3 regions of the Facklamia sp. P12955 genome follow, and region 3 is predicted to be linked to each of the others. Evidence: predicted binding sites of a transcription regulator. Region 3 holds the regulator's gene; each other region holds the start of a gene.
The links. The regulator NrdR, encoded in region 3, represses ribonucleotide reductase genes. The targets are predictions, from matches to a motif close to ACACNATATATNGTGT.
Positions count from the first base shown of each region.

Region 1 (11,244 bases), on a different contig from region 3:
AATCAGACTTGGTCAGCTAATTTAGGGGCTGATTCGGGCTATTTATTAGAATATCAGGCAAAAGACTTACTTCAAACTCAAACGCCTAATAATGAATCAACAGATATGGCTAAAGAAGATGTAAAGCATGATCAGCCAGTAGATCAGGTCAAAAAGAACCTAAATGATAGAGGGTTACTTAAACTAGAAGATAAGCAAATAGCAAATGAAACGGATAAACAGGATAATTTAGCCTTCTTAAAAGACAAACTAGCCAATAAGACTAAAGGCAAAAAAGCCAGTAATTTAGCTAAACCCTCTGATAAAGATAAAAATATCAAAGACAAGACGCAATCAAATGATAAAAAATCACAACTTTTACCAACTACTGGTGAGCAAAAGTTCTATCTCAATATCGCATGGTCTCTATTGATAATTGGCTTAATCGCCTTATTAATTAACCGCTACTTTAAACAGCTTCAGCATAAAAAGCGAATACAAGATCATCTTTTCAATGAGGAGGATCTATTTTAGTTTCACTATTTAAAAACTTTCGATATAATAAACCTAATCGAAAGGGGCGTTTTATATGGATATAAATGATTTTAATGAAGCAGTTAAGCACTTTAAGCAAATAGATAGTCATGAAGCTTTTGAATTAATAGAAGCAAAAGAAGGGAATCTTATTTTTGTAGGTCGTGAGACTTGCCCATATTGCCGTTTGTTTGTTAGTAAGTTAGCGGAAGCTGCGATTACAAGTGATTTAAATGTTTATTTCTTACATTCACAAACTCAAAATGACCTAGAAGGAACACAAATGTTCCGTGAAAAATATAACGTTGTCACAGTTCCTGGATTAGTTTATGCTGATTCGAATCGTACAGAAACAGTTTGCGATTCTTCTATGAAAGTAGAAGAGATTATTGATTTTGCTAGAGCATACTAGCTTAGTTAACAGAGGAGAGTAACATTGCAAGACAAACAAAAACAAGTAAAAACTCCTAAAAGCCCAATTGTCTGGTTTTTCATTATGATTATTCTATTCTCAGCTACCATGTTGTTACGGCTAAAAAGTGACTCTATTCAAGAAGCAGGTCAAAGATTTGGAATACAATCTCAAGTTGCTAAGGAATCATCTGAATCCTTAGCACTTTCAACAACAGAAATAACTGAGTCAAGCACTAAGACCAAGCCTGACCAAACTAGTCAAACAACGGTTGAAGAAAGTTCTACTTCATCTCAAGAATCTGATCAAATCAGAATCTCAACAACTATCGAAACGATAGAAAAAATTGAATCCAGTGAAAGTTTTGAACAAGCCTATACTCAATTACCACCAGCTAAAACTTATTCTATTTTTCAATTTAAAAACAATGAAATTCAAGATCGATTTGTAAAACGTGCTTTTGAAGTGATGATTCAACGTCTCATTGATGAAGATAAATTTTTCTCTGCTGTAGATTATCAATTAACTATCGATCCAACATTGGACGATAATATCTATATTTTGCATCTAGAGGAAAAATACGCTGATCAATTAATAGAACGAGGGTATTACCGCTTTGATTATCGTGGAAAGAAAGTTACTAAATATTAAGTCAAAAAGCTCGGTACGGATTTAAGTGTCCTTATCGAGCTTTTTAAATCATAATTCTTTACTTAGCCAAACCCATTCCCAAATTTGATCGAATTTGCGTTCAAATTTAGGAAAATTTCCTCTGATTATGAAACTTTAGGTTTTTAAAAATCGATCTGATTTTGTTGATGAATCGGTAGACATGTAAGCAAGTTGATGATTTCTTTGGCTTTTAATCGACTTTCTAGTTCTTGATAGAGTAAATTTTTAAGTGTCCATTCATCATGCTCTGCTAATAAATACATAGCAATATTTGCTGAATGTTGATATGCTCTGCGAGGCGAAAAAGGGTAGGCATAGGCGAAGCCAATTATCTCTTGATCCATAAGAATTAGAAGAACGGCATGACTTTCTTGATAGCGAGTGACTTTTTCTTCAAATTTTTGGTTAGAAGGAACAGGACTTTCCAAAGTTAGCTGACTGTTTTGAATAAAGTCTTATAAATTGTTTGAATATCGTCAATATCACAAGGTCTAGCATCCTTGATGCTTATAAGTGGCATAAGACACCTCCTTTTGATATTCTATAATAAATATTTGAGCTTAAAATCAAAAATCATTGAAAGCGTTTACCTTTATAGTTATAATGAAAGTGTCAATTAAGTTAGAAAGGATGATCAGATGAGTCATAAAGTTTATACCAATTATTGGATGAATCGTCGTGATAATGTTGTGAAAGAACATGGATCTTACGCTACAGAGTCAGAAGCTCTCAGAGGGATAAAAGCTTGGTGGGAATTACAAAAAGATAATTACAAAGATGTTGTGGAAAGACGAACCAATTCAGGAGCTTTAGAAATCACTTACGGGGATAATAATTATTATTATCGTATTGTTGAAAGGGAGATGGATGAGGAACTTCCTTCATTGAAAGTAAAATTAAGGAGTCAAGGAGAAATTGAATCCTTAAGGAAGAAATATTTATTAGAAGATGAGCAAGTTTTATTTGATGAATTAGCCGAGCCTTATCGCGACCGTTTAGTCGAGGCTATGGGAGACGGTAAAAAAGTTCAAGATTACATATACGACCTGCAAGGTCGCATGATACGTCCTCTAAAAGTTGATAAATAATAAAATAAAAGAAGCTGAATATCCAGCTTCTTTTTTGTATGGTTTAGTAATAGTATTCATTACCTGAAGACTCAGGAGCGTAATCTACGCCTTCGTTAAAGATACCAGATGGATTCCAAAGAAGAAATTCAGTAATTCCATTTTCTTCCAAAGCAACAATTTGTTGTTGAACTTGAAGAGGTCCATATTCTTGATAGGTACCAGGTGCCAGATTCCAGTCAGTAAAGTCTTGTAACCATGGACGACTATTTGCCGCATTGGTAATATTTTTTAGGATGAGGTTTTCAGAATACATATATTGATCAACTAAGTTATAAGGTTCTAAGTCAGGAGCCGGTATACCAAAAAATCCTAAACCCCAGTGAGAAGGGTAGATCATAGAAGAAATCGTATCGACTCTTTCAGCAATTTGTTCAAAATTTTGACCGATTCCACGTACATCAGGAGCGTCCCCAGCAATTGCAGTATATCCAAAGATATCAGCTGAAACATCTGCGCCATATGGGGCTAATTTATCATTGGCTTCTTCTAAGAAATCATTAATGGCATAAACCCTTTCTTGTCCAAATTTTTCAGGGTCATCGGTTACATAGGTTTGATAGTTACCAATATTATAATCTAGTTGATCTGAGAAAGTTTGGAAACCTTCAGGGAAACGAACATAGTCAAATTGAATATCTTTAAAACCTAATTTAGCAGCTTCGATAGCAATAGTAATGTTGTAGTCCCAAATTTCTGGAAGGAATGGATTAATAAATTTAGCACCATTACCATCCTGCCAAATTTCTCCTGTTTCACTATCTTTAAAGGAATATTCAGGTTTGGCTTCAGCCACTAGTCGATCTTTGAAAGTTACAATGCGAGCGATTGGATAAATTTGACGTTTTTCTAATTCTTTCAAAAGTTCTTTAATATCTACATTGTTATAAGAATTTTGATTAACTAAAGGATTGTCTGTTTCTAATTTTGTTTGAATAACCCCCTCATCATCCTTAAAATCAATAACCACTGCATTTAAGGCGGTGGTTTCAACATAATCTAATAGGTAGTTTAGTCGTTCAGGATCAGAAAAAACAGAAGGAGCAAGATAAATGCCTTTAACACCTTCTTCAGGATAGGTAATATCGATGCCTGAATCATAAAAGAGGACAGAAGGTAGTTTCTCAGGTGCGGTAAGAATAGGATTATTGTGAGGCGATAAGCCCTCATAAGTATTATTTTCTCCTTGATTAATGCGGTTGTTGAATGCCACTACTTCTTCATCTGAATAGGCTAAGACTACTTCTGGAAGTTGGACTTTTTTGGCTTCTTTTTTATCTTCTACTTTTGGTTTACATGCTACTAGCAAAAGCATTAAAAAGGAAAGTAAAGTCAATTGTAAAATGCGTTTTTTATTCATTTAAATCACCGCTTTCTAATTATTTGCCTGTAAGATTAACAAGGTAGACTTTTAAATTAACTAAGAGTGTATTTAAAGGTTCAAAGTATTCGAGAATTTGATCTAAGTTCATATTATTTTCCGTATATAAAAGATTAACATTATCAAAAACAGCGAAGAAACTCTCATGATCAATTTCTTCACTAGTGATAGATTGATAAGACTGATCTTCTATTTCAATGTTTTCAAGATAATTAGAAATATAGATATCTGTTTTATCACATAGATTGGTCGTATATTCAATAACTTTTGTTATTTGATCTTTGGGAAGTTGATCGTTTTCTGGTATGTCTTTAAGCTCTTGGCATAATTCAAGTAATTGCTGACGGCTTTCTTCCATTTCAGCTAATAAATCTTTGCGCTTTGCGATGTTTTTGTTAAGAGGATTATCACTCTGTCCAAAGCCGGATAAATCTTCACTTAAATTAATGGTCGCTTCAAAATCTTGTTGAAGATCCAATTCACGGTTTTGAATTTCACTAATATTTCCAATAATTAGAGTAACATTGTCTTGGATGAGACCAACAGTTCGTTTAGCTCTTTCTAATGAGTTTCCACAAGCAATAATGAGAATAGATAGGCTTAGGAGGATTAATATTTTTTTTGTTTTCATCGTTTCTCCTTGTCATTCATTTATAGTTTATCTAAATTGAACTTTTTAATACATCTAGTATATAATAATAGGTATTGTAAACACAAATATTATAACAAATTAGAATTAATTTGGACAAGGAGGATTAAATGACGACCACTTTTATCATAACGGCTATAATCGTAATACTGGATCAAGCTTTAAAAATATGGACCCAAAATCATTTAACGCTAAATCAAACGCTAGAAATTATTCCTGATTTTTTTCAGTTAAACTATATTCATAATACAGGAGCGGGTTGGGGCTTATTTGCCGGCCAACGTTTTTTCTTAATAGGGGTAACTTTTTTAGTGATTTTCTATTTAGTTTATTTAATTTGGAAAAATCGCTACCATAGCCCTTGGACTAAACTTGCTTATGCACTTTTATTAGGAGGGGCAGTTGGCAACTTAATTGATCGTTTAGTGAGAGGCTATGTAGTAGATATGTTACAGATTCGTCTGTTTGATTTTCCAATTTTTAATTTGGCAGATGTGGCGCTTACTCTAGGCGTTATTTTATTGATTATAATGGTTATATGGACCGAAGAAGGAAGTGATTTAATTTGACAGAAGCATTAAAGCTCTCTAATAATGAAGCAGATCAAGACCGTTTAGATAAAGTTTTGACTAATTATTATCCAAATTTTAGTAGATCGCAATTACAAAAATTAATTAAAGAAAAAAGAGTAAAAGTTAACAATCAATTTTTAAAAGCTAACGCCATTTTAAAAGGGGATGAGATGATTACGATTGATTTTCCTGAAAAAGAAGCCAGCCCTGAAGAATTCGAGTTGATTGCTGAAGTGATGGAGTTAGAGATTATCTTTGAAGATGACAGTTTTTTGCTTGTTAATAAACCAGCTGGGATGGTTGTCCATCCTGCTAAAGGACACACTAACGGAACTCTAGTGAATGGCCTCTATCATTATTTAGGAAAAGCGCTATCCCAAGGCTTTCAATCTTACCGACCAGGAATTGTTCATCGAATTGATAAAGATACCTCTGGTTTATTAGTAGTAGCAAAAAATGATCAAGCCCATCGTCACTTAAGTCAACAATTGGTGGATCACACCATGGGGAGGACTTATGTCGCTTTAGTTAATGGGCAAGTTGAAAGCGACTTCGGACATATTGAAATGCCTGTTAAACGTGACCCATCCAATCGCTTAAGATGGCATGTGGATCCCTCGGGTAAAGAAGCTATTACTGATTTTCAAGTGCTGGAACGTTTTCAATACGCCACATTAATGCAATTAAAGTTACAGACTGGTCGGACTCACCAAATTCGCATCCATATGGAAGCTATAGGTCATCCAATTATAGCCGATCCACTTTATCGCAGAAATCTTCAAAATTTACCGGGGGAATTAGCTAATCAAAAAGACGGGCAACTATTACATGCAAAGGCCATTGATTTATTACATCCTGTTACAGATGAGCCCTTACATTTTGAATGTCCATTGCCCTTAAAGATGCAAAAAATTATAAATAGTCTAAAATAGTTAGAAAAGGAGGGAAGTAGAGATGTCTGAGACTAATCAAAAGATTTTAGCTAAGATCCGAAATTTATTGACTTTAGCTGAAGATGGCGGAAATGATGAAGAGAGCCAAACTGCTTTGCTGATGGCTCAAAAACTGATGTTAAAACATAAAGTCTCTCAGCAAGAAGTTTCTGATAAAAAAAGTCCAGAAATCATTTTACGCTCCTTATCAGTCTATAAACGCTTGTATTGGTGGGAAAAAGTTTTAGTTAGGATTATCGCCGATAATTTTCGTTGCATGTTTTATATCCAAAGTAACCGATTACCTCATCAGCATTCGGTTCAACGCAAAATTGTTTTAATGGGTTTTCCAGAAGATGTGGATCTTGCTTTTCAAATGTTTAATTTAGCAGCGGATACAATGAAGTATTATTCTAAAATTCATCTAGCTGAATTAAGTGAAGAAGATTTAAGCAGCAATCCTCTATCTCAGTTGAGAAAATCCTATTATCAAGGATTTATGGACGGACTTAAGGAAAAGTTTGATATCCAACGTCAAGCCATGATGAATGAAAATGAAAAGTATGCCCTGATTATTCAAACGCCAGAAGCTGTCAAAGAAAAATTTAACCGAGAAATAACGGGTTCACTCACATTTAATCAACCTTCCTTTTCGCGATCTAACCATGCCTATCAAGACGGCTTTCAAAAAGGAAAAAATGTCAATCTCACCCAAGCTCAGATAAATCACCAAGCAGAGTCCAATCATTAAAACAATTTTATGATTGGATGTTTACTATGATTGAAGCCAATCGGCGTCTCTTAGCCAAATGATTAATTGTAGAATGGATCTTTTTATATGAGCAAGTCAAATTCCGACGATTTATTCTGCTTTAAAAATTGGAGATTCGGTTTTTATTGATGATGGGGTAATTATTACAAAAGTGAGTAAAGCAAATGATAAGTATGCTGTATTAGGGATAAAAAAGTAAAGAGAAGATCCAAGCGCCAAAAAGCTGAAAAAGGGACTTCACTTTCCTCAAACAATTTTTGAAACAGATATTTTAAATTAAAAAGACAAGCAAGGTATCGCTTTTGCTTGTCAATGTGCCGATGTAATTGCTTGCTCATGCATTAGAACTGCTCAGGATATTAAAGAAATTCAAAAACAACTTCAAATTGAATTAGGTAAGGCTGCGAGTTATATGCCAATTATGGTTAAAATAGAAACCGTCCAAGCCATTACGAAGCTAGCTGAAATTATCTTACAACTGCGAGCTAGCAGCCTTTCGCTTTAATGATCGCGCGTGGCGATTTAGCTGTTGAAAGAGTTTATATTCGCTTAGCCGAACTTCCACAGCCAATCATGTGGATGGCTGAAGCAGCTGATGCCCCCGTCGTTTGGGGCACAGAAGTCTTCGATAAATTAATTAAAACCGGTGTGCCGAGTCGCTCTAAAGTAACAGATGTTACTGAGGGAGCTCGCTCAGATTGTGTCATGATAAACAAAGGCGATTATGCAGTGGCAACGATTAAAATGCTTGATCCTATCTTTAAAAGAATGCAAGGTCGCCTCGACCAAAAGACACCACAACTTAGCGTTCTAAGTCGTGCAAATCTAGGGTCTACTCCTCCTCTTGACAAGTAAAGAGTTGAGGATAGTTATGGCACTCTGGATTGCGCGGATGACAAATTCTCCTACCGAATAGGATTAAAGATTGATGGGCTTGAGTCCATTGGTCTTTATCCAAGACCTCCATTACACGATTTTCAACTTGACGAACACTCGCACCAGGATCAACAATCTGATGATGGAGGCAGATACGATGGATATGCGTATCCACTGCAAAGGCAGGAATTCCAAAGCCGACACTCAAGACCACGTTGGTTGTTTTACGACCAACTCCGGCCAGGGCTTCAAGATCTTTACGATTACCAGGAATTTCACCTTGATGGCGTTCCATTAATTGATTGGCACATTTGTGGAGATATTTTGCCTTGTTGCGATACAAGCCGATTGTTTTTAAATAAGGCATTATCTCTTGCGGGCTCGCTTTTGCAAGTTCTTTAGGACTAGGGTAGGCGGCAAATAAGGCAGGCGTCACTTTATTAACCGCTACATCGGTTGTTTGAGCACTCAATAATACAGCTACTAATAATTGATAGCGGTTTGAGAAATTTAATTCTGCTTTAGCATCTGGAAATAGAGCAATGATTTCTTCTAATACATGACGTGCACAGTGGTTAGTTAGCATAATAAAACCCTTTCTAAAAATTAATCAATTATCAGTCTTTAATGACTATCATAAGTAATCTCTGTCAATTTCTCAAATATTTTTTTACAGATAAAAAGATAGTCATCCACAAGATTTTGTGTTAGTATTAAAAAAACGACACTACATCTTGTGTTATTTTTTAATTTAGGAGGAAACCATGGCTATGATAGTTATTGGAGGAATGATTGGAGCTGGCAAAACAAGCTTAGCGACTTTTTTAGGTAAGGCCTTAAAGAGCCAGGTGTATTACGAAAATGTAGATGATAATCATATTTTACCCTTATACTACACCGCAAGTGAAGAAGAACAAGAAAGAAAAAGGTATCCATTTTTATTACAATTAGACTTTTTGTCCAGTCGTTATCGTGATATCAAGAAAGCTTTTTATCACCCACATAATATAATAGATCGTTCCATTTATGAAGATTGGTATTTTGCCAAGGTCAACCATCAAGCGGGTAAAATTTCGGACGAAGAATTTATTATTTATGAGAAATTATTAGACAATATGATGGAAGAATTAGAAGATTTACCCAAAAAAGCACCCGATCTGATGGTTTATTTACATGGATCTTTTGAAAGCATTTTAAAAAGAATCAATCAAAGAGGTCGCGATTTTGAACAAGACCCTGAATTAATCGAGTATTATTATCGTCTATGGCAAGGTTATGATGATTGGGTAGATAACCATTATCATGCTTCCCAAGTTTTAAAGATATCGATTGATGAATTGGATGTCTTAAATAATCCTGCTGATGCAAAAAAAGTGATACAAATGGTTATTGTTAAACTAGAAGAGCTAGGGGTTCCTGCCGATGGATATGGACAAGATTAAAGACTTTAGCAAAACTTATTTAAGACAAGAAAAAAGTGGGCATGATTGGTTACATATCCAACGGGTGGTTGCCAATTGTGAGCAAATAATCAAATATATACAAGAGCCTATTAATGTTGATGTTGTTTTGGCAGCTGCTTATACCCATGATTTATTAGATGAAAAAATAAAAGTTGATTACCTCCTTACGGAAAAAGATGTAAGACATATACTTAAAGAAGCCCAAATGTCTCTGGAAGAAATAGAGCAAGTCTTAAGTATTATAAAAAACCTCTCTTTTGCTGCCAATTTAATAGAAAAACAACACTTAACATTGGAAGGCCAAATTGTTCAAGATGCCGATCGCCTAGATGCAATCGGTGCGATTGGTATTGCTAGAACTTTCTACTACGGAGGTAGCAAGGGGCATAGTCTTTATGATCCGAAAGCTGTTCATACTTCGGCACAAGCTGTATGCTCCAAAGAAACTTATCGTCAAGTAAGAAACGTACGCCAACATTTTGATGATAAGTTATTAAAGCTCAAAAATTTAATGAATACTAAAGCTGGGCAGGAAATGGCTAAAAATCGTCATCAGTTAATGATTGACTTTCTACAAGCTTTTGATCAAGAAACCCTCTCAAATACCAATCAATTGAGTTAAATGGCCTGGGCAGTTGACTATAAAGTTTTCAAGATTGAAATAATTCTTTAAGCTTGTTATACTCAAAGAAGTAAACGAATACAATTAGGAGGCCCTATATGAAATTCTTTTTAGATACTGCAAATGTTGAAGAAATTAAGCGCATCAACGACCTAGGTTTGGTGGATGGCATTACTACTAATCCTACATTAATTTCTAGAGAGGGAAAAGATTTTGAAACAGTTATCAAAGAGATTTGTTCAATTGTTGATGGACCTGTTTCGGCTGAAGTCATTGCCTTAGATTATGAAGGCATGGTTAAAGAAGCTAGACAAGTTGCCCAATGGGCAGATAATATCGTGGTTAAAATTCCGATGACTGAAGCAGGCTTAAAAGCTGTTAATACATTGTCTAAAGAAGGAATTAAGACTAACGTCACACTTATTTTCTCAGTGGCTCAAGGCCTTTTAGCGGCTAAGGCAGGTGCCACATATATATCTCCATTTATTGGACGAATCGATGATATGGGAGAAGATGGTATGGAATTGATTGCTGACTTACGCTTAGTTTTAGATAACTATGCATTAGACGCTGAAATTATTGCTGCTTCCATTCGTCATATTGGACATTTTGAAGCCACAGCTGTTGCAGGAGCAGATATTGCAACGGTACCCGGCAGTCTATTCCCTAAATTATGGTCTCATCCATTAACTGACAAAGGAATTGCTGGCTTCTTAAAAGACTGGGAAGCTTTTCAGCATAAACAATCTAAATAAAAAGAAAAAGGATCTAGCTTTTAGATCCTTTTTAATTAATTATTTTTAAAAATTTAGACCAGTCAGATAACCCACAAAGGCCACAATCATTAAGCAGGATAATCGGGCAGTTGCTAAAAATATCCCTTTACGGCTCTTATGACGGCAAAGATAGATAGCTATTAGACCACCTAAGCCCCCTAAACAAAAGGTGGCTATTAATAAGCTTTTTTCTGAAATACGCCAAAGCTGATGTTTGGCTTTATATTTATCAACAGCATAGAGTGAAAAAACAACAATATTCCAAAGACCAAGCAGTCCTATGACAAAGTAAATATAAGTCGGCATAAGTCACCTTTCTATTAATAAGTTAATATTATTATAACGCTAAACGGGCTAAATAGAGCGATGGTTCTTGCAAAATAAACTGATTATTAATTTAAGCAAAACATTTTTCTAAAGACAAGTAAATGAGTTATAATGGTTATAACAAAATGACAGAGGAGAATGTATATGATA
Region 1 is NZ_JBNUPF010000012.1:734-11,977, reverse strand. Features, by position in the region: gene ACQV2G_RS04640 (LPXTG cell wall anchor domain-containing protein) at 1-513, shown strand, start outside; gene ACQV2G_RS04635 (thiol reductase thioredoxin) at 569-925, shown strand; gene ACQV2G_RS04630 (hypothetical protein) at 950-1,576, shown strand; gene ACQV2G_RS04625 (N-acetyltransferase family protein) at 1,720-2,025, opposite strand; gene ACQV2G_RS04620 (hypothetical protein) at 2,236-2,685, shown strand; gene ACQV2G_RS04615 (putative glycoside hydrolase) at 2,729-4,084, opposite strand; gene ACQV2G_RS04610 (YkyA family protein) at 4,104-4,736, opposite strand; gene lspA (signal peptidase II) at 4,865-5,323, shown strand; gene ACQV2G_RS04600 (RluA family pseudouridine synthase) at 5,320-6,258, shown strand; gene ACQV2G_RS04595 (DUF2786 domain-containing protein) at 6,281-7,009, shown strand; partial or broken gene ACQV2G_RS04590 (hypothetical protein) at 7,323-7,535, shown strand; gene ACQV2G_RS04585 (hypothetical protein) at 7,535-7,885, shown strand; gene nth (endonuclease III) at 7,863-8,495, opposite strand; gene ACQV2G_RS04575 (deoxynucleoside kinase) at 8,671-9,348, shown strand; gene ACQV2G_RS04570 (HD domain-containing protein) at 9,329-9,991, shown strand; gene fsa (fructose-6-phosphate aldolase) at 10,090-10,746, shown strand; gene ACQV2G_RS04560 (DUF1294 domain-containing protein) at 10,792-11,073, opposite strand; gene ACQV2G_RS04555 (LPXTG cell wall anchor domain-containing protein) at 11,239-11,244, shown strand, end outside.
Region 1: a site for NrdR is predicted at 8,631-8,646, ahead of ACQV2G_RS04575 (deoxynucleoside kinase). Genes of this name have one in related genera too.

Region 2 (11,244 bases), on a different contig from region 3:
TTTCACTTGCAAAAAGTTCTGTATAATTCCCCAAACCAAGATATTCTGCATTTTGTCCTAAATTATTGGTCAAAAATAAACTCCGATAAATGGTCTGAAAAAATGGCCAGAACATAAATATAGATAAGATTGTCATCGCTGGGAGTAAATAGCCATATCCTTTTACTTTTTCCCAAGTACTTCTCTTTGACTCGATGATTACAATTTCTTCCATCTTTCCACCTCTTCCCATCAAAAATCTTCCACATAAAAAATCGAGAGAACACCAATAATGAAGCTCCCTCGATTATCTATACATTTAATTCATTAAATTATTGGTTGGCTTGATTGTAGTTTTCAATCGCTTTATTGATTTGATCTGCCATAGCTTGTGCAGCTGATTTAGGATCTGTTTCACCATTAATAACTTTTTCAAGTTCATTTTCAAAAACTTGACGCGCTTCTTGAGCAACACCTGCTAAAGCCCCTTGATCATCTGCGGTCGAATCATGCAGCTGATCAATCGCTGTTTGGAATTGCGGGAATGCTTCTAAATTGTCTTTAAAGTTTTGCTCCTCGTGGGCCGCTAGGTTAACTGGGAAATATCCTGTATCAACATTCCATTGTGCTTGTGAGGCAGGAGATACTAAGAATTGAATAAAGTCCCAAGCTGCATCTTTTTTAGCCTCATCATCTGATTCAATCATCCAAAGAGAAGCGCCTCCAATGGATACGCCACCCTTATCTTCTGAGTCGATACCAGGATAATAAGCCGTACCAATTTCAAAACGCCCATCTACTTCAGTTAACAATTGACGTAAACTTGCAGTGGAACCAAAAGTAATAGCTGATTGCCCTGCAATAAATTCTGGATGTCCACCCTCACGACCTACGTTAGGCATAACACCCGCATCCACACCTTTTTTCCACATGGTTAAAATCTTTTCCATACCTCCATTTTCAATAAAGGCCACTGATTCAGGTGCTCCATCGCGTCCGTTAGCATGGTCAAAGATTTCTTTTTCCATTTTGTTAAACCATTGATCAATCCACCAACCATAGATTCCGATAGATGCTGGCATAGCGGCACCAGCTTCTTGTAATTTGGGTCCAATTTCAATTAAGTCTTCTAAGGTTGTTGGAACTTCTACGCCAGCTTTATCAAAAATATCTTTATTATAGTACATTAAAGGGGTCGAATTATTAAAAGGCATCGAGTGTAATCGATCCTCAATAGTGAAATAAGCCAATAAATTAGGCTCCAATAAATCTAAATCAAAATCTGTCTTATCTACATAATCTTGAATTGGAACCGTTAAACCTGAATCAATCATAAAGGTTGTTCCAACTTCAAATACTTGAACCACATCTGCACCCACTTCTGATCCTGAAGCAGAAGAACGTAATTTGGTTAATGTTTCGTCATAAGACCCTTGATACTGTGCATCAACTTCCACCGCATCTTGAGATTCATTATATTGATCTACTAGTTTTTGTAAAGCTTCTCCAACAGAGCCTCCCATTCCATGCCAGAATGATAATTTAACTGGCTCTGCAGCTTGAACAGTTTGACTTAAAGGTAATACACTCGTTACTGACATTGAAGCTGATAGTAATCCCACCATCAATTTCTTAATTACTTTTTTCATGGTGCTTCCTCCTTTGTTATCGATCCTTTTAAAGTGACCGTTGACAAAAATATAGCATGCTAGTATTAACTTTAAGTAAATTCATTGTAAATATTTTGTAAATTTACATGCAATTTTTTCAGAGAATAAAAAACACCTTTATAAGGTGGAAAATTACATTAAATCAAAAACGATTTTCAAGGCGCCTATAATACTAAATATACTAAAGGTAATTTCCCCCCATGCACCCATGTAGGTATGTCGCTTAGTTTCTTATGCAAAATACCCCTACAAACATTCGATATATCTTTATATTGATTAGCAAATTAATAAGTATTTATTTATATATACTTAATATCATCAACCTTTGCAACAAGTTTAAACTATATAATAATCTATTTTTTAATCAACATTAACTATATTATTAGCTTGTCTCTTAAAAGTAAAATAACACTCACCATGGTATGTACTCTCAATTATATAATCTTCTAGGAGTACTCTCTTTTAGATATAGATCCCCTCAGAAGCTTATAAAATAGACGATCAAGACAAAAAGTCGCATGAGTCACTTTCACACATTTACAACAATGTGACAGCGCTTAGATTATGTGTTGTTATGATAGCTTTTGATGACCTCATAAAAATATTCAAGAATATAAGAAGTTATCTTTTTGCTACCCTTTAAGTTTAAAAAATACTGTAAAAGCCTATCTAATAAGGAAATTAGACAAAATAAAATAGGCACATGACTTCATCACTTATAGCTGCTACCTTCCGGTCCTGACTCGGTTCGTGAATCCATCATTGCCTTTTTATAGTATAGCATGAATGGCTCCTTTTGTAAAATTCATGTTTTAGAGCTAAGGTTCATCTCTTGCCTGTGTATAAAGTTGTGCATAAGTCGTCTTTTGCACAACTTTTCTGTGGATATCCTCCTATTTCGCCTTGTCTTTCTTCTTTGCTTTTTTCTTCTGTCGCAGTTGTCTAAAGAAATTAGACATCATCTGGCTACATTCTTCTTTTAAAACCCCCTCAATAACTTCCACTTGATGATTAAAGCGTTCCTCTTGTAATAAATTCATTAAGCTGCCACTGCAACCCCCTTTAGGATCTCTGGTAGCAAAAATTACTTGTTCAAGTCTCGCTAACACAGATGCTCCAGCACACATTGGACAAGGTTCTAAAGTTACATACAATTTAGCCCCTTGAAGCCGCCATGCTTGTAGCCTTTCATTAGCTTGATTTATCGCTAATATTTCAGCGTGACCTGTAGCTTGGTGCTGACTTTCTCTAACATTAAAGCCTCTTCCAATTATTTCATCATTGTATACAACGACAGCTCCAATCGGCACCTCACCAATTGCTTCAGCTTTTTTTGCTTCCTTAATTGCTTCAAGCATCCATTTTTTATGCTGGACCTGTTGATTTGAATCCAACTCTTTAAATAATAAATTCTCCATTCACTGACTCCTATTTAAATAAAAGTATTTCAAATTAAAAAGCAACCTCCATCTATAGGTTGCTTTTGACTATATATCTGTAATTATTAAAACAGATTATGCATTTTTTCACCAGCATCATCAGCTAGTTCTTTAGCACGGTTAATAATCTGAATAAAACCTTCACTCATTTGAGACTGAGTGGCCTTAGTCTTATTAGCAATACCTACTAAAGTATTTACTTCTTCATCAGAAAGGTCATTTACGATATTCACTAAATGATCGGAGCCTTTTAATTGATGCTTAACATAAGCTTTGACTTTCTCACGGTTAATCATGCCTCTTACACGTTCATTAGCATCATCATCTAAATATGCATAAAGAATAACGCCTGTAACGGCTGCAACAATTGCTGTACCAGCGATGATATTGGTCAATCTGTTCTTTTTATTCAACATAATATATTCCACCTCTTTATTAATTTCTTTTTACTTCATATAAACCTTATCACTAAACGTATAAAATAGATAGTAAAATGCTTTCAGCTTTTGATAGACTATCAATTATTATAATCAAAAAATAGTAGCTGAATAAGCTAGGCTTACTCGGCTACTATTCTAGATAAGATCATCGATTTTTCCAGCTATTTTGATCGGTTGTTAATCCGAATGGATCCTGAGCGACCACCAATTGTTATTTTATCTCCTAAAGCAATATCTCCATTCAAGAGCATCTCACTTAATTCATCTTCAATTTGTTTTTGAATAGCTCGGCGGATTGGACGCGCTCCATATTCTGGATCAAATCCTGCTTCCGCTATAATATCGATTGCTGTATCAGTTATACGCGCATTAATTTCTAATTCATCTAATCGTTTAACAATCTCATTGGTTTGAAGTTTAACAATTTCTTTAATATGTTCTTTATCCAATGAGTGAAAGACAATCGTTTCGTCGATACGGTTTAAAAATTCTGGACGGAAAGCACGTTTTAACTCTTCTAAGATACGCTTTTCCATCGCTTTAAAGTCATCAGCAAAGCTAACCGCACTGAAGCCAACTGACTTCTCGTCGCGAAGAGCAGTAGCACCGATATTAGATGTCATGATAATAATTGTATTTCTAAAGTCGACCCGACGACCCTTACCATCTGTTAAATGACCGTCATCAAAAACCTGTAATAAGATATTAAAGACATCTGGATGCGCCTTCTCAATTTCATCTAGTAGAATCACTGAATATGGTTTTTGGCGAACTTTTTCAGTTAATTGTCCAGACTCGTCATAACCGACATATCCTGGAGGAGAACCGACTAAACGAGAAACGGCGTGTTTTTCCATATACTCAGACATATCAACACGAATCATATTATCTTGTGAACCAAACATGGAGTTAGCTAAGGTTTTGGCTAATTCTGTTTTTCCAACACCAGTCGGTCCTAAGAATAAGAAGGAGCCAATTGGTCTTTGTGGACTCTTCAAGCCTGAACGAGCACGCCGAATAGCACGCGCTACTGAAGAAACGGCTGAATCTTGTCCTATTACGCGTTCATGCAACTCAGCTTCTAAATGAACTAAACGTTTAGCTTCCGCTACATCCATTTGATAGATTGGCACACCTGTTGCCAGTGCTGTTACTTCAGCTACATGTTCAGCGGTTACTTTTGGATAACTTAATTCTTTTTGTTCATTTTTTTTCTTGGCTTTTTTGTTAGCCTTCTCAATAACTTTTTCTAAATCTTGCTCTTCTTTTCGAATATCGGCAGCTAATTCAAAATTGCGGTCGAGAATGGCTTGTTCTTTACGATTCGCTAGGTTTTTTTGTTGCAATTCTAGCTCTGCTAAATTATCAGTTTGCTTGCCTTCTTCGATTCTTACTTTAGCCGATGCTTCATCGATTAAATCAACCGCCTTATCAGGTAACTTACGCTCATTCATATAGCGTGAGGACAATTTGACTGCCGCTTCAATCGCTTCATCACTTATCTCCACATGATGATGCTGTTCATATTTAGACCTTAGTCCAGTTATAATTTGAATAGACTCAGCTTGAGAAGGCTCTTCAATCACAATTTTAGAAAAACGACGTTCTAAGGCAGAGTCTTTTTCAATATGCTTTTGATATTCATCGAAGGTTGTAGCTCCCACTGTTTGAATTTCTCCCCTTGCTAAAGCCGGTTTAAGAATGTTGGCAGCATCAATTGCTCCTTCGGCTCCTCCAGCTCCAATAAGTGTGTGGAGTTCATCTATAAAAAGAATTACTTTACCATCTTGAGATATTTCTTCGATTATCTTCTTCATTCGTTCTTCAAATTCGCCTCGATATTTAGTCCCTGCAACTAAAGCAGCTGTATCTAACATCATTAGACGTTTCTCAGCAATTTCACTTGGTACTTTCCCTGTCACCATTGCTTGAGCCAGCCCTTCAGCAATCGCTGTTTTTCCAACGCCCGGTTCTCCTACAAGAACAGGGTTGTTTTTCGTTCTGCGAGAAATAATTTGAATCATACGACGAATTTCTTTTTCGCGACCGATAACCGGATCTAATTTACCTTCGCGTGCCAATTGTGTTAGATCTCTTGAAACTCCATCCAAAGTAGCAGTATTAGATTGAGTATTCGTGTTTTGTTGACGTCGCCCTCTTTTACTTTGACTATCTGAACGCTTCTGCTGATTAATTCCAATTTCCTCGAATATTCCTTTACGTAATTCTGCCAGATTAATTCCTATATTTTTCAATAATACCGTAGCGAGTATTTCTTCTTTCAGTAAGCCTAAAAGTAAATGCTCTGTCCCTACTTTTGGAGCGCCAAGACGTTTAGCATCACTAGAGGCATTCATTATTACTTTTTTGGCGCGTGGGGAATAAGGAATGACCACTTCACCACGTCTACCTGCTTTTAAGCTTTTTCCATGAATCATTTCTAATTCATCTACAAGCACAGCATATTCTGCCCCATAATCTCTTAAGACTTTACCGGCAATTCCATTTTCTTCACGAGCTAATCCTAACAAAATATGTTCTGTACCAACTGCTTGATGGTGGAAAACATAGGCATGCTCAGCTGCAAACATCATAGCCTGGCGTGCACTTTCTGTAAATAATTCTTCAAACATTTATTTCACCTCTATTTAATAATCCTCGACTGAGAGCTAACTAGTTAATTCATAGCGTAATTGATGGAGAAAAGTTTTTAACAACATGGCTCGAGCCACTTGATCTTGATTTGAAATCGCATGAAGGACAGATTTTTCAATCACTGATAAAATAAGTCTTCCTTCCCTTTGTGTGATTATTTCTCTTTCAATCAACGTTTCAATAATATTCACACCATTTCGATGTGAAATTTGATTGCCAATTAATTCTAACATTGAAGCAACTTCATCTGCATCCGAGGTCAATTGAGTTTTTAAAATACGGATATAACCGCCGCCCCCTCGTTTACTTTCAACCAGATAACCATGCTCTTGAGTAAATCGTGTATTAATAACATAGTTGATCTGTGAAGGGACACAGTCAAATTGATCAGCAATATCGCTGCGCTTTATCTCTACATGTTCTGCGTTTTGCAAGAAGGATTTAAGATAAGCTTCAATTATATCGGACATATTTTTTCTGGACAAATTCAACCCTCCTTCAAGCTAATTTTGTTTAACATTGACTTTCTTTGACCATTATACACAATCTTTTTATTTTTGAAAAGCTATTTGTTTGGACTTGTCTCTTAATCACGATTAAGTAGTCATAGGTATAATTTCATTCAATGTTTGTGTTTTTAAGATTGAAATTTTGTTTTTTAGCAAGTATACTAAACTACAGAACTTAATAAACACAATATATTGGGCTTTATTTTATCTTTATATCCTATATATTGTGTTTCTTGCTATGTTTGTTAGAATATTCAAAATGTATCGAAGATCTTAATAGAGAGGCTGAACTGATTATGGAAACGAATACTTTAATTCCAAAGACTGTCGAATGGAACCGTCAAGATCTTAATGAGGCTATCAAACATTTCCCTCAAGTAACTCCTGTTACATCGGAAATGAAAATCACTCACTCTGGTGTCTCACGAATGGTTATGTTAGACAGGTATTCTTTTAAAGACACCGCTAAGAAAACTCTAAAAGCTGGCGATTTAGTAGTCTTAACTGTAAAGCCTGATCCATCCTATCCTGCAAGAGGTATTGGTATTGTGCAAGAACTTGATTGGGAAAAAGGTCAAGCTCTTGTTTTATTAGAAGAAGAATACCGTGGTAATCTTGAAAACGAAAAAGAGCGCCTTAGTGGCTTAATCTTGCGAAGCATTGACAGTTTAGATAAGCCTTTAGAAATATATTATGAACAAATCGCCCACCGTAATGCAGTCGGTTTAGCTGAAATTGAAAGTACAAAAGAAAAACAAGAAAGCTCTTTTGAAGCTTTTTATAATCAGCTTTCTAATTTAAACTTTGTCCCGGCTGGTCGTGTCCTATATGGAGCAGGCTCACAAACGGATGTTACTTATTTTAATTGCTACGTTATGCCGTTTGTCCCTGATTCTCGCGAGGGAATCGCTGAACACCGCAAAGAAGTAATGGAAATCATGTCGCGCGGTGGCGGTGTAGGAACTAACGGCTCCACTCTAAGACCTCGAAATACTCTGGCAAGAGGAGTAAACGGTAAGTCCTCGGGTTCTGTTTCTTGGTTAAACGATATTGCTCAATTAACTCACCTTGTTGAGCAAGGTGGCTCGCGCCGGGGTGCACAAATGATTATGTTAGCAGATTGGCATCCAGATATTATTGAATTTATCATTTCTAAAATGCAAAACCCCCGCGTTCTACGTTATTTAATTGAACAAACAGAAGATGAATTAATTCAAAAGCTAGCACAGGAAAAACTTAAATTTGTTCCACTCACTCCTAATGACCAAGTAATGCATGAAACAATTGCTTCCTATCAAAATAAAGAGGATTTTGGTGGCTTTAATGTAGATATCATTGAGCATTCTAGAGCTGTTTTACGTGATAAGGGTGCTTATGAAGTCCACAATGAAGACTTTTTAACAGGAGCAAATATCTCAGTAACTATCACTTCGGAATTTATGGAAGCGGTAGAGCAAAACCTAGATTGGGACTTACGTTTCCCTGATGTCGAACATTATAATAAAGAAGAAATGCATGCTTATAATACTCAATGGCATCAAGTAGGAGATGTACGTGATTGGGAAGAGATGGGTTATGCAGTCAGAACATACCGAAGTATTCCCGCTCGTGAACTATGGAAATTGATTAATATTTGTGCCACCTATTCAGCAGAGCCTGGTATTTTCTTTATTGATAATGCTAATAAGGATACCAATGCTAAAGCCTATGGCCAAAAAGTCGTAGCCACTAACCCTTGTGGTGAGCAACCTTTAGCTCCATATTCTGTATGTAATTTAGCAGCTATAAACTTAGCAAATATGGCTAATAAAGATGAACACACGGTTAATTTTGAAAAATTGAAAGAAACGGTTCGTGTTGGTGTGCGTATGCAAGATAACGTTATCGATGCTACCCCTTATTTCTTAGCAGCCAATCGTCATCAAGCTTTAGGAGAGCGCCGAATCGGTTTAGGTGTTATGGGTCTAGCTGACTTATTGATCTATACTAATCAACGTTATGGTTCTGCTTCAGGTAATCAATTGATTGATAAAGTCTTCCAAACGATTGCGATCACTGCTTATGAAACTTCGATTGAATTAGCCAAAGAAAAGGGAAGTTTCCCCTTCCTAATAGGTTCAACCGATGAAGAAACGAAACAATTGCGTCAAAACTTTATTTCAACAGGTTATATGCAGAAATTACCTAAGCACATTCATCAGGGTATTTTAGAACATGGCATTAGAAACTCTCACTTACTAACAGTCGCTCCTACTGGATCAACCGGTACGATGGTTGGAGTAGCTACGGGTCTTGAGCCTTATTTTGCCTTTAAATATTATCGCTCTGGACGTTTAGGTAAGTTTATTGAAGTAAACGCTGGAATTGTTCAAGAATATTTAGGGCGTCATCCAGAAGCAGATGCTGATCACTTACCAGAAACTTTTGTTTCAGCCATGGAATTAAAGCCAGAAGAACACGTCGATGTTCAAACAACTATCCAGCGATGGGTAGACTCATCCATCTCTAAAACAGTGAATGCCCCCAAAGGTTATACTGTTCAACAAGTCGAAGAAATATATGAACGTTTATACAGTGGGGGAGCTAAAGGCGGAACCGTTTATGTTGATGGTTCAAGAGATTCTCAAGTTCTTACTCTCAAAGCAGAGGAAAATGAAAAAGATCAAAATATTGCTCTTTTTGAGGTTGAAGATCAAGAAATACGTGTTGTCGATGAAGTTGAAGAATTGCGTCAGTTAGTTGATTTAGCTGAGAAAGATCATTATACCCAAAGCGGTCATACTGATGATGTGGTCTACGGTTCAGAAGTAGGAGATACTTGTCCAATTTGTCGTAAAGGAATCGTTGAAGATATTGGGGGTTGTAACACTTGTACAAATTGTAATGCTCAGTTACGATGTGGTCTCTAAGTATTTAAATTTGCTTGCACAAATGTAATCTCTAATTGATAAACCTTATCTTAATCTTGAGATAAGGTTTATCAATTTCTCTTTTAATCGACCCCCCAATCTTATTTTGTGAGTTTTTCACTTATCTATGTTATATTAAAGAAAAATTAAAAAGGAGCGGCTTATGAAAAATAAACTATTCAAATTTATAACGATTTCTATCGCAGTTACTGGTCTTCTCATAGGAAATCTTGCGCCGATATCAGCTCAAGAAATAGATCCCAATGTCGAACAAAAATTATCTATTATGTCGATTGGAGAACTAGCAACTCTAGACGCTATGCTTTATAATGATACCCCATCTTCAGATATGATCGGACAAATTTTTGAAGGACTTTACCGTGTTTCAACTGGTAGTGAAGTCGAATTGGGGCAAGCTGAAAATGTCGATATCTCTGAAGACGGTTTAACCTATACTTTCACCTTAAGAGATGGTTTAACTTGGTCTAATGGTGACCCTGTTACAGCTAACGATTATGTCTTTACTTATCAAAGATTAGTCGATCCGAATAACGCCAATACCTCTTCTTCTGTTGAAGTGTTTAAAAACGCTAGCAAAGTTCGTAATGGTGAAGCTGAACTTTCTGATTTAGGAGTGACTGCTCCTGATGAGAAAACTTTGGTAATTGAGTTAGAATATCCAGCTCCATATCTACCAAAATTACTCACAGGTTCTCGTTTTATGCCAGTTAACCAAAAGGTTGTTGAAGAAAAAGGTCAAGCTTATGGAACAAGCGCAGACAGTATTGCTATGAATGGTCCTTTCCTCATTGAAGGATGGGAAGGAACCAGTTTAGAATGGAAATTGATTAAAAACCCAAATTACTGGGATGCTGAAAAGGTCTTTTTAGAAGAAGTCCTAGTGTCTGTTGTTAAGGAAACAGGAACCGGAGCTGACTTATTTGACGCCGGCGAACTAGACTATACTATCTTGAATGATCAATTTGTAGGACAATACAATGGCGCTGATTTCTTCAACCAGATTCCTAAAGCAACTGTCGGACACCTACAGTTCAATGCCACCAAAGAACCAACCAATAATATTGCTTTGCGTAGGGCCATTATTCAAGCGATTGATAAAGACACTTATACCCAGTCAGTCATTCAAGATGGGTCAACTTCTTTAAACGGTTTCGTTCCTTCAGGATTTGATGTAAATGATGAAGGCGTGGATTACCGTGAAGAAGCGGGTGAAATGCTTACATTCGATATTGAGGCAGCTCAAAAAGATTGGGAAACAGCTCAAAAAGAATTAGGACAAGATAATATTGAGTTACAATTACTAATTTCTGACTCAGATTTAGCTAGTCGTACAGCTGAGTATATTCAAGCTCAATTAATGCAAAATCTTCCCGGATTAACGATTACAATTCGTTCTGTCCCTCTACAAAATCGTTTAGAATTACAAAGATCACTTGATTTCGATATCTTCTATGGAACTTGGGCTCCAGACTATCAAGATGCGATCAACTTTGTAGAACAAATGGAATCAGACGGAGGCATCAACTTTGGTCAATACTCCAATGAGAAAGTGGATCAATTAATTGATCAAGCCAGAAACGAGTTTGCCAATGACCCAGAAAAACGTCGTCAAGCTCTTATTG
Region 2 is NZ_JBNUPF010000011.1:46,584-57,827, reverse strand. Features, by position in the region: gene ACQV2G_RS04535 (carbohydrate ABC transporter permease) at 1-214, opposite strand, end outside; gene ACQV2G_RS04530 (ABC transporter substrate-binding protein) at 312-1,628, opposite strand; RNA gene ffs (signal recognition particle sRNA small type) at 2,335-2,425, opposite strand; gene tadA (tRNA adenosine(34) deaminase TadA) at 2,543-3,067, opposite strand; gene ACQV2G_RS04515 (hypothetical protein) at 3,154-3,504, opposite strand; gene ACQV2G_RS04510 (ATP-dependent Clp protease ATP-binding subunit) at 3,690-6,161, opposite strand; gene ACQV2G_RS04505 (CtsR family transcriptional regulator) at 6,198-6,668, opposite strand; gene ACQV2G_RS04500 (vitamin B12-dependent ribonucleotide reductase) at 6,989-9,601, shown strand; gene ACQV2G_RS04495 (peptide ABC transporter substrate-binding protein) at 9,765-11,244, shown strand, end outside.
Region 2: a site for NrdR is predicted at 6,907-6,922, ahead of ACQV2G_RS04500 (vitamin B12-dependent ribonucleotide reductase). Genes of this name have one in related genera too.

Region 3 (11,244 bases):
CATTAGCCAATCGATTCGATCTTCCTTTTTCAAAATTGGCGTGCCCTTCCATAACGATTAAATAATAAACTAAAAAGTTCAAGACAGCTTGTGGCAGACGTGATTTCTCAATTAGTTCTTTTAAATAATAATGTTCAGAACTCGTCGCAAATCCGCCTGCTTCTTCTTTAATTTGATTTAAAAATTCACTTGGATTCATTTGCTGACAGATAAGTATAATTTCAATTTCTTGATCGGTAAAGCTTGGATAGTTCGTTCTTAAATCATTTTTCAAATTAGCAAGTTCTTCGTGACTTGCTTTGACTGACTGGTCGACTAATTGATCATAATATTCGCGTTTCTTAAAATACTGATATTTTGCTGCATAAGTTCTTAACAATTCAAGATCAATTTGTTGTGTGACTGGACTTTGAGCGAGTTTAACAACTTGCGCCATAGCTTCCTCATCTAGTTCATAAAACTGACTTAAGCTAGCTATTTGGTTCAAGACAGCTTGGCTTATCAATTCTTTAGCAACTTGTTTACTGGCTAGTATCTGATAAAAGAAAGATAAATCAAATCTATCTTGAAAGTTGTCTTCATCAAGCTCAAAATTTGAGTATTGGTCTTGGAATTGTATGCCTTCGGTCGCTTCAAATAATTCACTACGACGAAAGTTTTCGCTTTTAGCATTGATAACCTCAGCGAAAGGTAAGGTGATTTCGCTTAATGCTGTCTGCCCTAGGTCTTCTTTTTTCCACAGACGAATCAAGCCATAATAAGACTCATCACCTATTTGATTAAAAAGAGCTAATGATAATTGGGGATGTTTAAAAAAATGTTCCACTGACAAAGGCATTTGCATTTCATAGAAAATAGTTTGCCGTGTATAGTCATCATGTGACTTTTCATCTCGATAAGTCCTTATAAGATTCACAGCTTCTAAATGAATGCGTGCTTGATTGAAATCCCCTATACCCATATTAAGAACAGGTAATAATCGAGAGTGCATCGTCCGATAGGTCCAATTAAGTTTTTCTCTCGGTTGGTGGGCCAAAGTTAAATATAAACTGACTGCATCGGCCCCAATAATCGGTTGATAAAGTTGAGTTAAACATTGAAGTTGCTGAAATGATAAAGGAAGGCCTAATTTGACTTGATAAGGTTGATAAGGATTAATCTGTAAGACCATGGTCCTCTTGCTCCGATGATTTTGATTGTAGCGTTAGGGCTTCAAGTTCTTTAATAAACATTTCACGTGATTGGAATTCACGGTATACCGAAGCAAAACGAATATAGGCCACTTCATCTAATTCCATTAATAAAGGCATTACAAATTCACCGATATCTTTACTAGCAATTTCTTGTTCACAAACTTCTCGAATTTTATTTTCAACGTGACCGACCACTTCTTCCATTTGCTCACGACTAATCGGTCGTTTTTCTGCCGCTCTAACAATACCACGCAAGAGTTTATCACGATTAAACTCTTCACGTGTTCCATCACGTTTAACTACTAATAAAGGTGTTCTCTCAATACGTTCATAAGTATTAAAACGAAAACCACAAGTCATACACTCTCTTCTACGTCGGATAGATGCACCATCTTCTGCGGGTCGGGAATCAATTACTTTGGATTGTTGCTGATGACACTTTGGACATTCCATCAAAGCTCCCCCTTTCTATATAAATATATTAAAGTAATTCCTAATTCTATTATAGCTTATTTAATAAATCTTGTAATGCTTGATTAACTTGTTCAGCAACTGTCTCTTTGTCAAACTCAGTATCAATGACAAAATCAGCTTGCTCAATTTTTTCGATAGTGGGGATTTGACTAGAAATTTTTCTTTGAGCCATTTCTAGATCGATTTGATCTCTTTGAGTCAAGCGTTCTAATTGCTTATGATAAGGCGCATAGATCACCCACACCTGATCAAAGAAAGCTTGCCAACCCACTTCATATAACAAGGGCACTTCAACGAATACCAATGGTTCAGATAACGTTTTAATTTGACGTCTTAGCTCTTCAAGAATCAAAGGGTGTAAAATTTGATTGAGGGCTTCTAAAGCTTGAGAATCATTGAAGACTATTGCCGATAAAAGTGGACGGTTTAAATGACCTGAGCCCAATAGGATTTTTTCAGAAAATCTTTCAACCAGTCTATTTAATCCCTTACTACCAGGCTTAACTACTTTCCTTGCAATTAGATCCGTATCAATAACTGGATAGTTTAAATTTTTAATTATTTGAGCCACGGTTGATTTACCGGTTGCTATTCCTCCTGTTAATGCTATCAAAAACGTCATACTATACCTCCTGTTTAGTCGATCATGTTTGCTTTTACTAAGTAAAATATCTCTGACACCTTGGACAGTAATGTGTGCCTCGTTGAGCCAACTGAGTTTTTTCTACGGTAGTACCACATCGAAAACAAGGCTGTCCCTTGCGCCCATACACTTGCAATTGTTGTTGAAATTCTCCTGCTTGTCCTAAACTGTTGCGGTAAGTTCGAACGGATGAGCCTCCTGCCTTGACCGCTTCATCAATCACCTCAATGATTGATTGATGTAGATCTTGCATATTACTTAGTGGAACAGACCTGGCCAAACTAGCTGGATGGATTCCTGCTCTAAATAAGGATTCATCAACATAAATATTTCCTAAACCTGCCACTGTTTTTTGATCTAAGAGAACAGGTTTAATCATACGATTAATTTTGGATAGGTCTTTTTGAAAACTTGCTAAATCAAACTCATTTTCTGTGGGTTCTGGACCTAAGTCCTTGGCGAGAAAATAATTTTCTAGCTCATTTTTCGCTATTACTTCAATCCGACCAAACTTTCTAACGTCATGATAGTTCAATAAAGTTCCATCAGAGAACATAAATTCGACATGAGTGTGCTTATCTTTTTGATAGGATGTCAATTGATCTTGAGGAGTGTATTGATATTTACCTTCCATTCGCAAATGCGAAATCATAACCTTATCGCTAAGAATAAATATTAAATATTTTCCTCTTCGTTTGACTTCAATGATTTGTTGGTCGATTAACTGATTAGCAAATAATTTTACTTCTTCAGCATTTTCAGCCCCTACTATTCTAGGCCAATAAACATTTACTTTTTTTATGGTCTTTCCTTGAACCAACTGATTCAATCCAATCATGACAGCATTTACTTCTGGTAATTCTGGCATTTAACCCACTCCTAAACTGAAATCTATTTTTATTTTATCATGAAAGAAGAACTTTGTCGGTTATGTCGAATAGTAAAGATGATATCGTCTTATTTTAAAAACCACCTAGGATTAGGTGGTTCAAAAATTTATCTAGCTTCTAAAATAGCAACATCCCTACCTGAAAGATCACTTTCAATATAGCCTGAAGCAAGATATTTTTCAATTACTTGTTTTTCTTCTGATTGACCTTCTAAAATTGAGCGATTAAAAACAACATAATCAATAGTAAGGTCTACTTCTCGATTATTATGATAGAAAAGATCATAAAGTTCTGAATTTTTTGATAAAGGTGTCGTATATGAGGATACCGTCACAACTCTACTATTTTTTGGTATTTTAGCTAAGGTCTTTTGAATCGATTGATAAAATTCAGTGTCGTTTTGATAGGATTGATAATCATACTTTCTAGGGCCTATCATTGTTACAAAAAACGAAAGGCTTGCTAATATTGATAAGGTGATGAAAAAGCTAGATAATTGTTCAAATGAGAATTTTTTGGTTCGAAACAGATACACTTTTCTTCTTTGCCAATGTTCAATGGTTATGATAGACATAAAAAGAATAAGCGTGCTCGATCCAAAGTGATATTGTTTAAATAAGTCGACTTGATAAGGCCAGTCACTGACAAGATTGATGACCAAAAGGGGTAACAATAAAATATACGGGCGCCATGAAACTTGTAGCAAGGGTAAAAAGGCCTGGCTTGCAAAAATAATCAAGAGATACTTTAACTTTTCATAAGTAAAAATACTTGCTAATGTGAATGCGGGGTTTTTTATGGCATTAAAGACCGCATGGATTAAACCCTCTTGGTCTGTCAGCATAAAATTGGCAAAGCGACTAGTCATTGCCCCAGTGCCAAAGTGTCTTAACCAAGTAATAGCAAAGAAAAAATAAGCTATTGGTATAATAATCTGAAGCCCCAGTATTACTTTTTTTACCTTAGACGTTTGGGGCCAAAGATTTTGTAATAAAAAGAAAGCCCCGATACTTATTACATAAACAATCGCATCTTCTTTGACTGCTAATAATAATAGGGTTGCTACCGCCATCTTCCAGCTCGATTGACTGAGGTCGGCATAAATTAACCATAAAACTAATGGTGCTAAAAAACAATTTTCATGATAGTCATAGAATTGACCGCTAGTCAATGATGGCATCCATAAATAGAGCAAAAGAAAGACAATTCGATACTTCACACTCCACTTTAACTGATTAAGTATTAAATATAAAGGTATGACTCCTGACATTACAATGAGAACTTGAAGCGCTTGAATAGTCAAAGGACTCGGTAATAGCCAATAAACAGGCAGAATTAAATAATGAATAGGAGAGAGATGCACTGCAAAATGTGACAACTTTTCTCCTCTTTCTAAAGTTGTAATAGGCCCCATCCCATTCGCCATACTCTCAAACATCTGCGAAAAAATGCCCATATCATAAGTCGGTGAAGCATAGACTAAAACTCTAGCAATTACCCATAAGCCAACTGTTGATGCATACAATATAATGGACAGAAAGAATATTGCCCATAAACTCCCAGACCTCATTCTTAAATTTAATCGTTCCAGAAGACTTCCACGAGTTAAGAAGTAAGCTAAAATAGCACTTAAAATAAATAAGATTAATAATTTTTTATCCATTGATGAACTATTTGTTACAAATGTTTCTTCATTCAAAAAAACAGCCAGATAAATGAAGCGTATCGCTAAGATAAAAGCTCCTCCCAATACAATGAATTGTTTCTTAAGTCTATTGAAAAAGAGATAGCAATAGTAGGTCATTAAAAGAAAAAACACACCCAAGACGATTACTAAGGATGAGTTTTGCCATGTAAAGAATAGACAAAATATTACTAAGACAATAGTAAAAAATTCTCCTCTTAAATCTTCTCTTGAAAAATGAAAATCGCCCGCTAATAAAAGTGAAAAAACTAAAACAAGCATACTTAAAAAAGAAAATATGGACACTTGATTATCCAGAATGACCAAAACATTGAGTTCAGGACACATCATAATGTTTAAAATCGCCGTTATTAGATAAGCTGATAGAAAGTGAAAGCCAAGTGACCAAGAAATAATTAAAGATTTTTTCTGACTCATCTTGAAATTTACTCCTCTACTTTAATGTCATTCGTTGGGTCTTTTGTAATTTTGAACCTTTCAACCTGCTGGTCAGTAGGAGACTTTTTGGCTGAGCGACCAATTTGTCGTTTATTTAACGACTCACCATTTAGATGAAACATTAAGAACTTGCCGTACTTTTGCTCTAGAAGAGCCCAAGCAATTAAACTTAAGGCAGACAAACTAGTAATGCCTGCTCCCAATAAAAGGCCTCTCGGCTGAAAGATCATTTCAAGTTGATGTTCGCCAGCTTCTACTTGAAAGGCCAAAAGAGAATCCCATATTTTTTCGTCTTCTACAAGTTCTCCATCGACCTTCACTTGCCATCCTTGGTCGTACGGAATAGAAGTAAACACCCAAGGGCTATCTTTAATTGTAATCGAACCTCTCACATAGTTGGAGCCCCACTCTTCTATTTGTATGGCCTCTGACTGCCGGTCTTCGATTATTTGGTTAACCTTATTTTGATCCATTTGGTAAATCTTCAGATCTGTCAAATTGAATTGTCGGTCAGCCTTAATAATGATCTCCAACTCTTGTTCTTGACCTTTGGCTTGATGGGCAATATTAAAGACTTGATTGGCTCCGAATTTAGAGCGATAATCGTAATTCTGTCCATTTAATAAAATGTCGACTTCTCCCTTATAGGTTGATAAACTGCGCGGAATATCGACAAAGTAGGAATCATCAGTAGTTGGCGTAAAAATCAACTTCATTGAACCATCCAGTGTATTATCTTCACGAGAAAAGATTTGACCTCCTGATTGTGTCGCTCCATGAATTAAGTTGGTTAAAGTCACCTCGGTCTCAACCAGTTTGAAAATTTCTGTATCATCTGATAGGAGAGCTTGAGCAATCGCATTTTGGTTAGCGATCGGTCGGTTTTCAATTAAATTCAATTGAGCTAACTGATTACTTACTCCAAAAGCAATCGGCAATGTTTTAGGAGTTTGGAAAATGGTAAATCGATCGGTTTCATCTACCTTATTCGCCTCATTAGTAATATCTAGGCGTGTCACATCCGTTGGAAAAATATAAGTCTGATCAATAACAGCTTGATCATCACTTGAAAAGGGTTCATTATTTACAAAATACTTCACTCCGAATAGAGCATCAGTTAAAGGAGTACCATAATAATAAATAGATGCATCAATCGCTGAATTCCCTAGTTCTTCGAACAAATCTCGTGTAGAGCCTTCTAAACTAGAGGTGAAGGTTGTCATTCCAGGATAACTAAAAGTCATCGGATCATTTTTAGACCGATAGAATGTTTTAGAGATACGGTAAAAATCGCTTTTGTCTGGACGAATTTTATCAATAGATTCGTCAATGACATCCAGTGCATTTTCAAATTTAAAAGCATTGTTATGATTTAGTCTTCCCTGGGAAAGATAGGCATTGGCACTTAACTCTCCAAAACTTAATAATAAAACTAGCAGCCATTTAAAGTGAGGCTGTTTTACTAAATAAAGAACCAACCACATTAGCCCAAAAATAAAGGCGGAAGCTTGTCTTTGTTCAGGAGTCAGGAAAGAATATTCCTTGACCATCACTACAGACTGAATTAAGAGGGCAATAGCTATTCCAATGAAAACTTCCTGGCTTTCAATCACTTTATCCTTGAGTCCTTGATAAGCTAATAAGATAAGGAAAAAGACTAGAATCCAAGAAAAACGATAGAAAAAGCCTGCTGGATTTTGTCCCATATGCCAAATCTTGCTAGTGAATTCATGGGTCATAGAAAAGAAGAAGATAGTTAAAACAGTAGCGCTCGCCCATTTATGGCTGGTTTTAATTGTTTTCGATAGGAAATAACTGATTACCCCCACCATAGCTAAGGACCCAACATATATGTTGGGTAAGTTCGGTCCCGCAGACCATGACTCATTATCAAAAGCCCCTATCATTAACTTAGCAAAGATATCTAATGGATTTATTTGTAATTCCCAATCAAAAGATAGAGTCGATTCCAAAGCAGCTTTTGAAAAGAGTAAGTTATAAATGTTAGGCACTAATAATAGAGCTGACAGTCCAATTCCTATTAGAGAAAACATACCTAAGCGAACAACATTTTGTCCTAAAAATTTAAAATAATGGTCTTTATGTACTTGGTAATATTGAACAAACAAATAATAAAAACTATAGAATAAAATAAACAAGCAAATCATATAGCCCATATAATATTGAATGATCATAGTCGAAGCCAAAAGAAAAATGTAGGTGTAAGGCTTTTTACCATCCAGTACATTTTCTAGCGCTACAAGCAGCAGAGGCATTAGCCATAATGCATCCATAAAAATAGGTGTCATTTGATAAGACACAGCGAAACCATTCAAGGAATAGGTGGTAGCCAAAATCAAAGTCAAATAAGGTCTTTTTTGGCCACCATGGCGTTTAATAAGATAATAAGCCATGGATAAGCCCATAGCCCCATACCGCAACCATACCGATAAGAATATAGCATAGGTTATCCATTTCATGGGTAAAATTAAATAAAATATATTGAAAGGACTCATTAAGTAATAAGCCCAAGCCCCAATCATATTTCCTCCAATTGATTTGGTAAAAGAATAAAACAAAGCGCCAAAATCACCTGAATAAAAAGAATTTCGCATAAATATATATAAATCAATAAATTGCTGATTAAAGTCGATAGCTAAGAAAGACTTTTCTCCAAAAGGAAAGAAATCATTAATAAACCACCCTACTAGCATTAAGGCCAAAGGAGCCAAGCCGCTCATTCCATAAATCCATGTTTTTTTCTTCATTCCTGGTCCCCCTTCTTAATATTGCTTTCTTCAATAATATAATGAGGCCTTCCCTTTACCTCATAGAATATTTTACCAATATATTCACCCAAAACCCCAATGGAGACTAATTGAACGCCTCCAAAAAATACAATTGTAAAAATAGTGGTGAAGTAACCTGATACTGCTTGACTCGGATCACTAAAGTAGTTAAAAAGTAACCATATAATATAGAGTCCGGCAATTGCAATACAAGTTAAACCTAAGCCAAAAATCATTCTTAAGGGATGATTAGAAAAGGATAGGATTCCATCTAAAGCGTAGTTTAAAGACTTTTTGAATGACCATTTTGTTTGTCCTGCTTGTCGTAATTCATTTTCATATTCAATGACCGTTTCCTTAAAACCTATCCAAGAAAATAATCCTTTAGAAAAACGATTATACTCTCTTAATGAGGTAATAGCATTAATGGCTGGCCGTGATAACAGACGAAAATCCGAAACACCATCCGTCAATTCGACATCCATCATGGTGTTGGCAACTTTATAAAAGATTTTTGCAAAAAAACTGGTTGTTTTTCGTTCGCCATCTCGACTTCGCTTGGCATTCACCACATCATAGCCTTCTTGATATTTAGCAATCATTTCTTTAATTAAATATGGCGGATTTTGTAAATCTCCATCCATAATAATAACTGCTTCGCCACTGGCATGATCAAAGCCCGCTAACATTCCAGCCTCCTTACCAAAATTGCGACTAAATGAAAGGTATTTAACTCGCTCATCTTGTTCAGCAATTTTTCGCATCAATTCTAAGGTGTGATCGGAGGAGCCATCATTCACATAAAGTAATTCAAATTCGAACTCAACCATTGTTTTCAATTCTTCACTTAAAACTTGGTGAGTCTTTTCGATCATTTCTTCTTCATTATAAAAGGGAATCAAAATTGTTATTTTCAATGTAGGTCTGCCTCCCCTTCAAAATAAATTTTACGTGTCACGAAATTAAAAATCATCACAACAATACCGATCAGCACCTTAGAAATCATTACATCCCACTTGAGCCAATCTACAAAGATTACCAAGCCGATTAGGGTGATTAGCAATCCGATAACACTTAAAATGAAAAAAGCCAGGAATTCTTTATGTCGTTCTCCTGCTTCAAACTTACTTTTAAAAACAAATTTCATAGACAGGTAATAGTTATAAAAGGTAGCTACTACAAAAGCAATGGTTGCGGCAATATGGTGATTAACACCAAATTGATAATTAAGCAAATAGAGGATCCCCATATCTAGTAGGGTCGCTGTCCCTCCAACAAAAACAAAACGAGTGATTTGCTTCATTAATTTTATCATAATTTCCGTCCTTTTCTTTTATGTACACCAATTATTATATACTAAGAGGGGGGGACTTTCATCCTAGCTTAGAAGCTTCAAGCTATTTTAAAGATTTTGTCTTAATAAGGACACAAAAAAGACGATTGAATTTCTGATATGCCCCCTGTCAAGTAGACAGATAAAATATCATTCAAACAATCGTCTATTGTTGTCACATCTTAAAAGATACAGTTTTTAAAGATTTTAAGCTAAAAATGCTAAAAGATTTGAAATTAGTATTCCAATAAATGTTCCCGTACTTACACCTATTAAGGCCATTAATACAGCAATAGGCACTAAAGATTGAGAATAAGCCGCTGCTAAAACTGGTGCAGATGCTACTCCACCTATATTAGCTAATGAAGCCACCCCACATGTGAATAAATCCAACTTAAAAAGCTTAGCTATAATTAACATTAATATGCCGTGAACTAACAAAATAACAAAACCAGTTAAAATATAAGCTGGGGCTTGGGTTAATTCGGCAAAATTTGAAGTAGCTGCAATTAAACCAATTAATAAATATAACAAAACATTCGATAGCTGTGGAGCACCCGGAATCTTACCTAAAGGTGTCATAGCGCACGCTAAACCAATAAAAGTAACGATAATGATTGTCCAGCCTGTTTCAAAGTTACCAGGTAAGTAGCCAGCTATCGTTTGTGCTAGGGCAGTAAAACTAAAAGCTAAACCTAATAACAGTAGAATATGATGATGCTCAATGGCTGTGCTAATTTTATCAAATTTAATAGTTAAATTTTCATTCACTTTATCTATGACAGAGGTGTCAGCCTTGGTCCATTTATTAAACTTTTTAGCAAAAGGTACCATAGCTAACAAGAACATTATCCACATTGAATAATCAATCGAATCAATCAAAAGAGTGTATCCCATACTTTCACTATTAAGATTTAATGATTCCATAACAGCAGACATATTTTGGACGCCACCTACCCAACTACCTGCTAAGGCACCAAGCGTGAGCGGAGCATCCGGCGATAGAATGCCTTTGAATAGGGTGAAAGCGATTACAAAACCTATTGTAATCGTGATTGTTGCTGAGAAAAATGATAGGATCATTTTCCAGCCTAACTTGGCAATATCTCTTAAATCAGCTCTTAGAAGCATTAGAAAGATCATAGCTGGAAGAATAGCATCCTTAATCGCTCCCCTTGCACCCAAGACTTCCTCCCCTTGCCAAAAACCAAAGGTTGAAAATAACATCGTTCCAAAATAAACTATTATCAGTGCTGGTACATAAGTAAAGAACTTCGAATCCTTATACTTGCTTTCAAGCCAAACCATTACACCTATGAAAAGTAACATGAAGGCGATAAAGTGAAATCCATTCGTAATCATAAAAAACCTCCTTTTATTTTACCACTGTTTGATAACGCTTTCAAAGTGGCTAGTTTTATTTTATATTAATTTTAAAAGTGCGTCAATGAAAAATTTAAGTTTCTCAATATAACAAAAATTAGTAAACTTTTACATATGATAAATCAAAAACTCACAAGTTAAATTCTTAAGAATTTTCAAGTTCTAAGACATTTTGTTGTGAGTTTATTTCTATTTATTTAAGCTCTAACCAAGAATCTCCATAATGATAGTCTACTTTTAGTGGAACACTCAAATCAGCAGCCTCCTCCATCACTTGTGGAACTATTTTTTCTAAGATCGACATTTCTTCTTCTGGTCCTTCAAGGATCAATTCGTCATGTATCTGTAAAATCATGCGTGATTGAAGGTCTTCCTCTTTCAAGCGCTGATCTAAAT
Region 3 is NZ_JBNUPF010000025.1:12,555-23,798, reverse strand. Features, by position in the region: gene ACQV2G_RS07535 (DnaD domain protein) at 1-1,171, opposite strand, end outside; gene nrdR (transcriptional regulator NrdR) at 1,155-1,646, opposite strand; gene coaE (dephospho-CoA kinase) at 1,696-2,289, opposite strand; gene mutM (DNA-formamidopyrimidine glycosylase) at 2,327-3,178, opposite strand; gene ACQV2G_RS07515 (DUF2079 domain-containing protein) at 3,307-5,322, opposite strand; gene ACQV2G_RS07510 (YfhO family protein) at 5,331-8,111, opposite strand; gene pgfS (glycosyltransferase PgfS) at 8,108-9,049, opposite strand; gene ACQV2G_RS07500 (GtrA family protein) at 9,046-9,447, opposite strand; gene ACQV2G_RS07495 (DUF819 domain-containing protein) at 9,673-10,827, opposite strand; gene polA (DNA polymerase I) at 11,042-11,244, opposite strand, start outside.